Regions from separate parts of the Xenorhabdus griffiniae genome, predicted to be linked through region 1. Evidence: predicted binding sites of a transcription regulator. Region 1 holds the regulator's gene; the other holds the start of a gene.

The links. The regulator CRP, encoded in region 1, controls carbon source genes, mostly activating them, when cyclic AMP is high. The targets are predictions, from matches to a motif close to ATGTGANNNNNNTCACAT.
Region 2: a site for CRP is predicted at 2,368-2,385, ahead of focA (formate transporter FocA). Genes of this name have one in related genera too.

The regions. Positions count from the first base shown of each region.
Region 1 covers NZ_CP147737.1:343,722-347,382, reverse strand. The annotation lists gene WDV75_RS01580 (phosphoribulokinase) at 52-921, shown strand; gene crp (cAMP-activated global transcriptional regulator CRP) at 1,478-2,110, shown strand; gene WDV75_RS01570 (aspartate aminotransferase family protein) at 2,171-3,388, opposite strand; gene WDV75_RS01565 (aminodeoxychorismate synthase component II) at 3,511-3,661, opposite strand, start outside.
Region 2 covers NZ_CP147737.1:1,787,412-1,791,072, reverse strand. The annotation lists gene ansB (L-asparaginase 2) at 1-117, opposite strand, end outside; gene ycaO (30S ribosomal protein S12 methylthiotransferase accessory factor YcaO) at 265-2,028, shown strand; gene focA (formate transporter FocA) at 2,454-3,311, shown strand; gene pflB (formate C-acetyltransferase) at 3,366-3,661, shown strand, end outside.

The sequences.
Region 1 (3,661 bases):
ATTCATTCTAATTGACTGATTCGCCAATTTTATTAATTAAGGAGTCTGTTCATGTCTGCCAAACACCCCGTTATCGCAATCACTGGCTCCAGTGGAGCAGGAACAACCACAACCAGTGTCGCTTTTCGCAAGATTTTCCAGCAATTTGACGTAACAGCTGCACTGATAGAAGGGGATAGTTTCCATCGTTATACTCGTCCTGAAATGGATGCCGAGATACGGAAAGCAAGAGAACAAGGCAGACATATCAGCTACTTTGGGCCAGAAGCCAATGATTTCGGTATGCTGGAAAAAACATTCCTTGAGTATGGGGAAACAGGCCATGGCCGCTGCCGAAAATATCTTCATACCTATGATGAAGCCGTCCCCTATAACCAATCACCAGGTACTTTCACCCCGTGGGAAGCTCTGCCATCTAATACGGACGTCCTATTTTATGAAGGACTTCACGGGGGAGTTGTCACGCCACAACACAATGTCGCCAGTCATGTTGATCTGCTAATTGGCGTTGTACCGATCGTCAACTTAGAATGGATACAAAAACTCATCCGAGATACGGGCGAGCGAGGGCATTCCAGAGAAGCGGTTATGGATTCCGTTGTTCGTTCAATGGATGACTATATCCGCTACATCACTCCTCAGTTTTCACGTACCCATATCAATTTCCAACGTGTCCCTACCGTTGATACCTCCAATCCCTTCTCTGCCAAAGCGATCCCCTCTCTGGACGAAAGTTTTATCGTGATCCGTTTCCGTGGACTCACGCAAATTAATTTCCCTTATTTGCTCGCGATGCTTCAGGGTTCATTTATTTCCGGCATAAATACTATCGTTGTTCCTGGTGGAAAAATGGGGTTGGCAATGGAATTAATTATGGCACCGCTTGTTAAACAATTACTGGAAGGCAAAAAAATCTCGTAATTTAATCTCTATTTAATTTTTAATAAAACAGGTAACAAAAAATAATGTTACCTGTTTTATTTAAATAAGCAGGTTATTTTTTGTGACAAAATTTTTTCCTTGTATACCAATCTCACTCCAAGATGCATGTAATTTCTCCCCCGCGAAGCGGGGAGAAATCAGGTTTCATATCGTGTTGTAAATTGCAGCTTGAAGTTTAATGCGTATAAAACACATCTTGAAAGACGATAGGTATATAAATGTAAAATCAATAAAACCAACTCTTCTGCCTGATTTCTGGTAATCTGGCAGTCAGTCTAATATGCTGAAGCGATACAAGAGAAGACAGAAGCGCTTTCCTGTGTTACAAACAAGGTTACAAGCGTGGACTGGCAAGGTATATGGGTTAAGATCAATATGCCTAAATTTTGGCATCTTTATAATCCATATAAAATTCCCGCTTGTCAGTTTTTCAGCAGGCTAATATGTTAAGCTATTGACTTTATAAAGCCAGCCTGAAGAGGAACGACAGTTTCTCACATCATAAAGGCAGAAATAACAACAGAGGATAAAGCGAATGGTTCTCGGCAAGCCACAAACAGACCCTACTCTTGAATGGTTTTTGTCACACTGCCATATTCACAAATATCCATCCAAGAGCACGCTTATTCATCAAGGTGAGAAAGCAGAAACGCTTTACTACATTGTTAAAGGTTCAGTTGCTGTTCTAATAAAAGATGAAGAAGGTAAGGAAATGATTCTCTCTTATTTAAATCAGGGGGATTTCATTGGTGAACTTGGATTATTTGAAGAGGGGCAAGAACGTACTGCATGGGTACGAGCCAAAAGTGCCTGTGAAGTGGCTGAAATTTCCTATAAGAAATTTCGCCAGTTAATTCAGGTCAATCCTGATATTCTGATGCGTTTATCTGCTCAGATGGCAAGTCGCCTACAAACCACTTCTGAAAAAGTAGGTAACTTAGCCTTTCTGGACGTTACAGGCCGTATCGCCCAGACATTGCTCAATTTGGCCAAACAGCCTGATGCAATGACTCACCCTGATGGTATGCAAATCAAAATCACACGTCAGGAAATTGGGCAGATTGTGGGTTGCTCCCGTGAAACGGTTGGCCGTATTTTGAAAATGCTGGAAGATCAAAGCCTGATCTCTGCACATGGCAAAACCATCGTCGTTTATGGGACGCGTTAATTCCCAATAAACCGAAACTCAGCCAGTGCAATCTATTACTTCGCACTGGCTTTTTTACTGTTATTTGTTTAACCAACGGGATATCGCCATTTCCAGCCGCACCATACCCTCTGTGATTTCGTCCTCAGGAATAATCAGTGATGGTGTAAAGCGCAAGATGCTGTCTCCTGCACTTAATAACATCAATCCCAGTTCTGCCGCCTGCTGCAATATTTCTTTGGCCTTGCCCTGATATTCAGCTTTCAATACAGCCCCAATAAGCAAGCCTTTTCCGCGAAATTCACGAAAGATACCATATTTTTGGTTCATCTTTTCCAAAGCATGAATGAGCATATCGTGCCGTTTTTCCACGCCCATCAGCACTTCTGGCGTATTGATAATATCCAGTACGACACAACCGATACGACAAGCCAATGGGTTTCCACCATAAGTCGTTCCATGGGCGCCCGTTTCCATTGCCGCCGCGATTTTATCTGTCGTTAACATTGCACTGATGGGAAAACCGCCCCCCAGTGCTTTTGCCGTCGTCAAGATATCCGGCTGTACGCCATAATGCTGGTAAGCATATAACTGCCCCGTGCGCCCTATTCCACTCTGGACTTCATCAAAGACCAACAAAGCCTGATGCTTATCACACAATTCCCGCACCCCATGCAGAAACGCCATTGTCGCAGGAGTCACTCCTCCTTCACCTTGGATTGGCTCCAAAACAACAGCACAAGTGTGATCATCGATTTCCGCTCTAACGGCATCCAGATCGTTAAAAGGCACATGAACAATATCGGCGGGTTTAGGCCCAAACTCTTCGGCATACTTCGGTTGCCCTCCCACCGAAACCGTGAAAAAGGTACGACCATGAAATGCCTGATGGAATGCAATGATTTTGGTTTTATTCGGATGATAACGGGTAATCGCATAACGACGTGCCAATTTAAATGCCGCTTCATTGGCTTCCGCCCCCGAATTAGCGAAAAAGACCTTTTGGGCAAAAGTCGCATCAATCAACTTTTGCGCTAAGGTTAAGGCAGGCTCATTGGTAAAAACGTTGCTGATATGCCACAATTTTTCACTCTGCTGTTTCAGGGCGTTCACCAAAGCCGGATGACAGTGCCCCAAAGCCAGAACAGCAATACCTCCGGCAAAATCTATGTATTCTTTACCCTGTTGATCCCATACTCGACTTCCTTGCCCTCTGACAGGAATAAAATTCGCCGGTGCATAAATAGGCAACATCACTTGATCATAGGTGTTTCTATTTGCTGCTTTATTTTCTACCATTTCCCTCACCTTATTTTTATACTTGCCATTTCGAAGTGAAATAATAGTCATAAAATATGAATAAAAAATCAATTAAGGGCAAATAAAAAAACAACAGAATGAGGGAGTATAGAGGTATCTGACTAATATCTGAGGAAATTATTCAACAATTCATGTCCCTGCTCACTAAGAATGCTTTCTGGATGAAACTGCACCCCTTCCAGTGGCAAAGTACGGTGACGTATTCCCATGATTTCATCTACGTCGCCATTACGCTGACTCCAGGCCGTCACT
Region 2 (3,661 bases), 1.4 Mb from region 1:
ACCACCCCCAGCAATTGTGCCCCCTGTAGCCAAAACAGTAACATTTGGCAAAGCGAAAGCAGAACCGCTAACTAAAGCCAGAAAACCAGCTATTGCTGTTATTTTAGTCTTTTTCATTATTCAACCTCTTGTAAAAAAAGCCATTTTATTATGTAAACCAAGAATAAATAAACTCTAATTAACAATAATTTTTGGGAATTGATAGAGCGGATAAAAAAAACGCCGTATGATATGCGCCTTTAACATAAATTGAAGTGAATCACGATGACGCAAACCTATATCCCAGGCAAAGACGCCGCGTTAGAGGACTCCATTAATCGCTTTCAGCACAAATTGAAGTCTCTTGGTTTTAATATTGAAGAAGCCTCATGGCTAAATCCTGTTCCGAATGTTTGGTCAGTACATATTCGCGATCGTGACTGCCCACTGTGCTTTACCAATGGCAAGGGGGCCAGCAAGAAAGCGGCATTGGCTTCTGCTTTGGGTGAGTATTTTGAGCGTCTATCGACAAACTATTTCTTTGCTGATTTTTATCTGGGTAATACCGTTGCCAATGGCGACTTTGTTCATTATCCAGATGAAAAATGGTTCCCGTTGCCAGAAGATGACTCTCTGCCAGAAGGGATCTTAGACGAACGTCTGCATCGTTTTTACAATCCAGATAACGCGCTCTGTGCTAGCCAGTTAGTGGATTTACAATCTGGCAATGAAGCGCGGGGGATCTGCGCCCTGCCATTTACTCGCCAGTCAGATAATCAAACGATTTATATTCCAATGAATATTGTCGGAAATTTGTATGTTTCAAACGGCATGTCAGCCGGCAATACCATGAACGAAGCACGTGTGCAGGGATTATCTGAAGTATTTGAGCGCTATGTGAAAAACCGCATTATCGCAGAGTGCATCAGTCTGCCTGAAATTCCACAAGATATTATGGATCGCTACCCAAGCGTCGTTGAATCAGTCAATAAGTTGCAGGAGGAAGGTTTCCCGCTCTATTGTTACGATGCCTCACTGGGTGGACAGTTCCCGGTCATTTGCGTTGTACTGTTCAATCCTAATAATGGCACCTGTTTTGCCTCCTTTGGTGCCCATCCTGATTTTGGTGTTGCATTGGAGCGCACAGTCACAGAACTGTTGCAAGGCCGGAGCCTGAAAGATCTGGATGTCTTCACGCCACCAAGCTTTGATAATGAAGAAGTTTCTGAACATACCAATCTGGAAACTCACTTTATTGATTCGAGCGGTGTAATCAGTTGGGATCTCTTCAAGCAGGATGCGGACTATGCATTTGCTGACTGGAATTTCAGTGGAACAACAGAAGAAGAGTTCTCCACCTTGATGGGGATCTTCAATAAACTGGATGCTGAAGTTTATATCGCTGATTATGAGCACCTTGGTGTTTACGCCTGCCGCATTCTGGTTCCTGGTATGTCAGATATTTATCCTGTCGAAGATCTGCACATTGCCAATAACATAATGGGAACTCATCTGCGTGATACCATTCTGGCATTGCCGGAGAGTCAATGGCAGCCAGAAGATTATCTGGCTCTTCTCGAACAGTTAGATGATGAAGGTTTGGATGACTTTACCCGTGTCCGTGAGTTATTGGGCATTGCTGTGGGTAAAGATAACGGTTGGAGCAATCTGCGGATCGGTGAATTGAAATCGATGCTGGCACTGGCAGGCAAAGATTTGGAACAAGCCTTGATTTGGGTGGAATGGACACAGGATTTCAACGCTTCCGTTTTCACCACTGAGCGAGCGAACTATTACCGCTGCCTGCAAACGCTGTTACTGTTAACTCAAGAAGAAGATCGCCAACCAGAGCAATATTATCAGGCGTTTGTAAAAATGTACGGTCAAGACACTGTCGATGCTGCTTCAGCAGCCATTGCCGGAGAAAACGGCTTCTATGGTCTATGGTCTGTTGATTCAGAATTAAAAGCATTACCAGCCCATCAAGCATTATTAACTGCTTATGAAAAATTGCAAAAAGCCAAGCGTGAATTTTGGAGCAATAAATAAGCTGTTGTATATGCATTAAACTTCAAGTTGCAATTTACAACACGATACGAAACCTGATTTCTCCCCGCTTCACGGGGGAGAAATCATACGCATCTTGAAGTTAGGTTGGTATATTGTTTATTAACCGTAAAAAGTAAAATACAGGTTAAATATAATTTATTTTGAAATAACAAATAAATGACAATTTAGCCTGTTATTTTACTTTTAAGATCTAAAAGGCTAAAACTGCTTATATAAAATATTCTTATAAATTTTAAAAAATATTTTTCTTTATAAATCATATCATTAATACCGTATCACCTCATTTAAGCGGCTATATCTCATTAGACTTTCGGTCTAATATGATCCATATCAAATTCAGGTCAATCCCCGTTTGTTACTATCAATGCGTGCTATGATTAATTAAGGATAAAGAGAGTGTTAGGATGAAAACTGACAACCCTTTCAATTTATTTTCACCTGCTGTAATGGCACAAATCGCTGATGACATTGGTGTATATAAAGTCAATAAACATCCCGCAGTGACTTATTTATCGGCAATCATGGCAGGTGTATTTATTTCCATTGCTTTTGTTTTTTATATTACGGCAACAACAGGGACCTCTTCCATTCCTTATGGGCTAGCTAAATTAACGGGTGGGATCTGTTTTTCCCTTGGTTTGATGTTGGTCGTTATTTGTGGCGTCGATCTCTTTACTTCCACCGTGTTGACGATCATTGCAAAAGCGACAGGACGTATTACCTGGTCTCAAATGTTCAAAAATTGGATTAACGTTTATATCGGTAATCTGATTGGCGCTCTGTTTTTCGTCGCTTTGGTTTGGTATTCCGGCCAATATGCTGTCGCCAATGGTACTTGGGGACTAAATGTATTGCAGACAGCCGATCATAAAATGCACCACTCCTTTATTGAGGCGGTATGTCTGGGCATTTTAGCCAATCTGATGGTATGTCTTGCTGTCTGGATGAGCTATGCCGGACGCAGTTTGATAGATAAGTTATTCGCGTTGATCCTGCCAATTGGCATGTTTGTCGCCAGCGGTTTTGAACACAGTATCGCTAACATGTTTTTAATTCCATTCGGGATCATTATCAAAAACTTCGCACCAGATGAATTTTGGCTGAAAACAGGGACAACCCCTGAACGATTTCCACAACTTAATGTTTCAAGCTTTATTACCGATAACCTGATCCCTGTCACGATAGGTAACGTTATTGGTGGTGCGATATTGGTTGGGTTGACTTATTGGTTGATTTATTTACGTGGCAGCAAAAAACATTAATTCGCCGCCAAGTCAAGTTTCTTAAAAGTTCCACTGTTAAAAGGTAGAAGTATCATGTCCGAGTTAAACGAAAAATTCTCAGTAGCATGGCAAGGCTTTAACGAGGGTAGCTGGCAGAATGAAGTCAACGTCCGTGATTTCATCCAAAAAAACTACACCCCATATGAAGGAGATGAATCATTCCTTGCGGGTGCCACAAAAGCAACAGACGCTTTGTGGGAAAAAGTCATGGAAGGTATCAAAATCGAAAACCGCACCCATGCACCGCTAGATTTTGATACTGACATTGCGTCTACAATTACCTCTCATGATGCAGGTTATATTGAAAAAGATCTGGAACAAATTGTTGG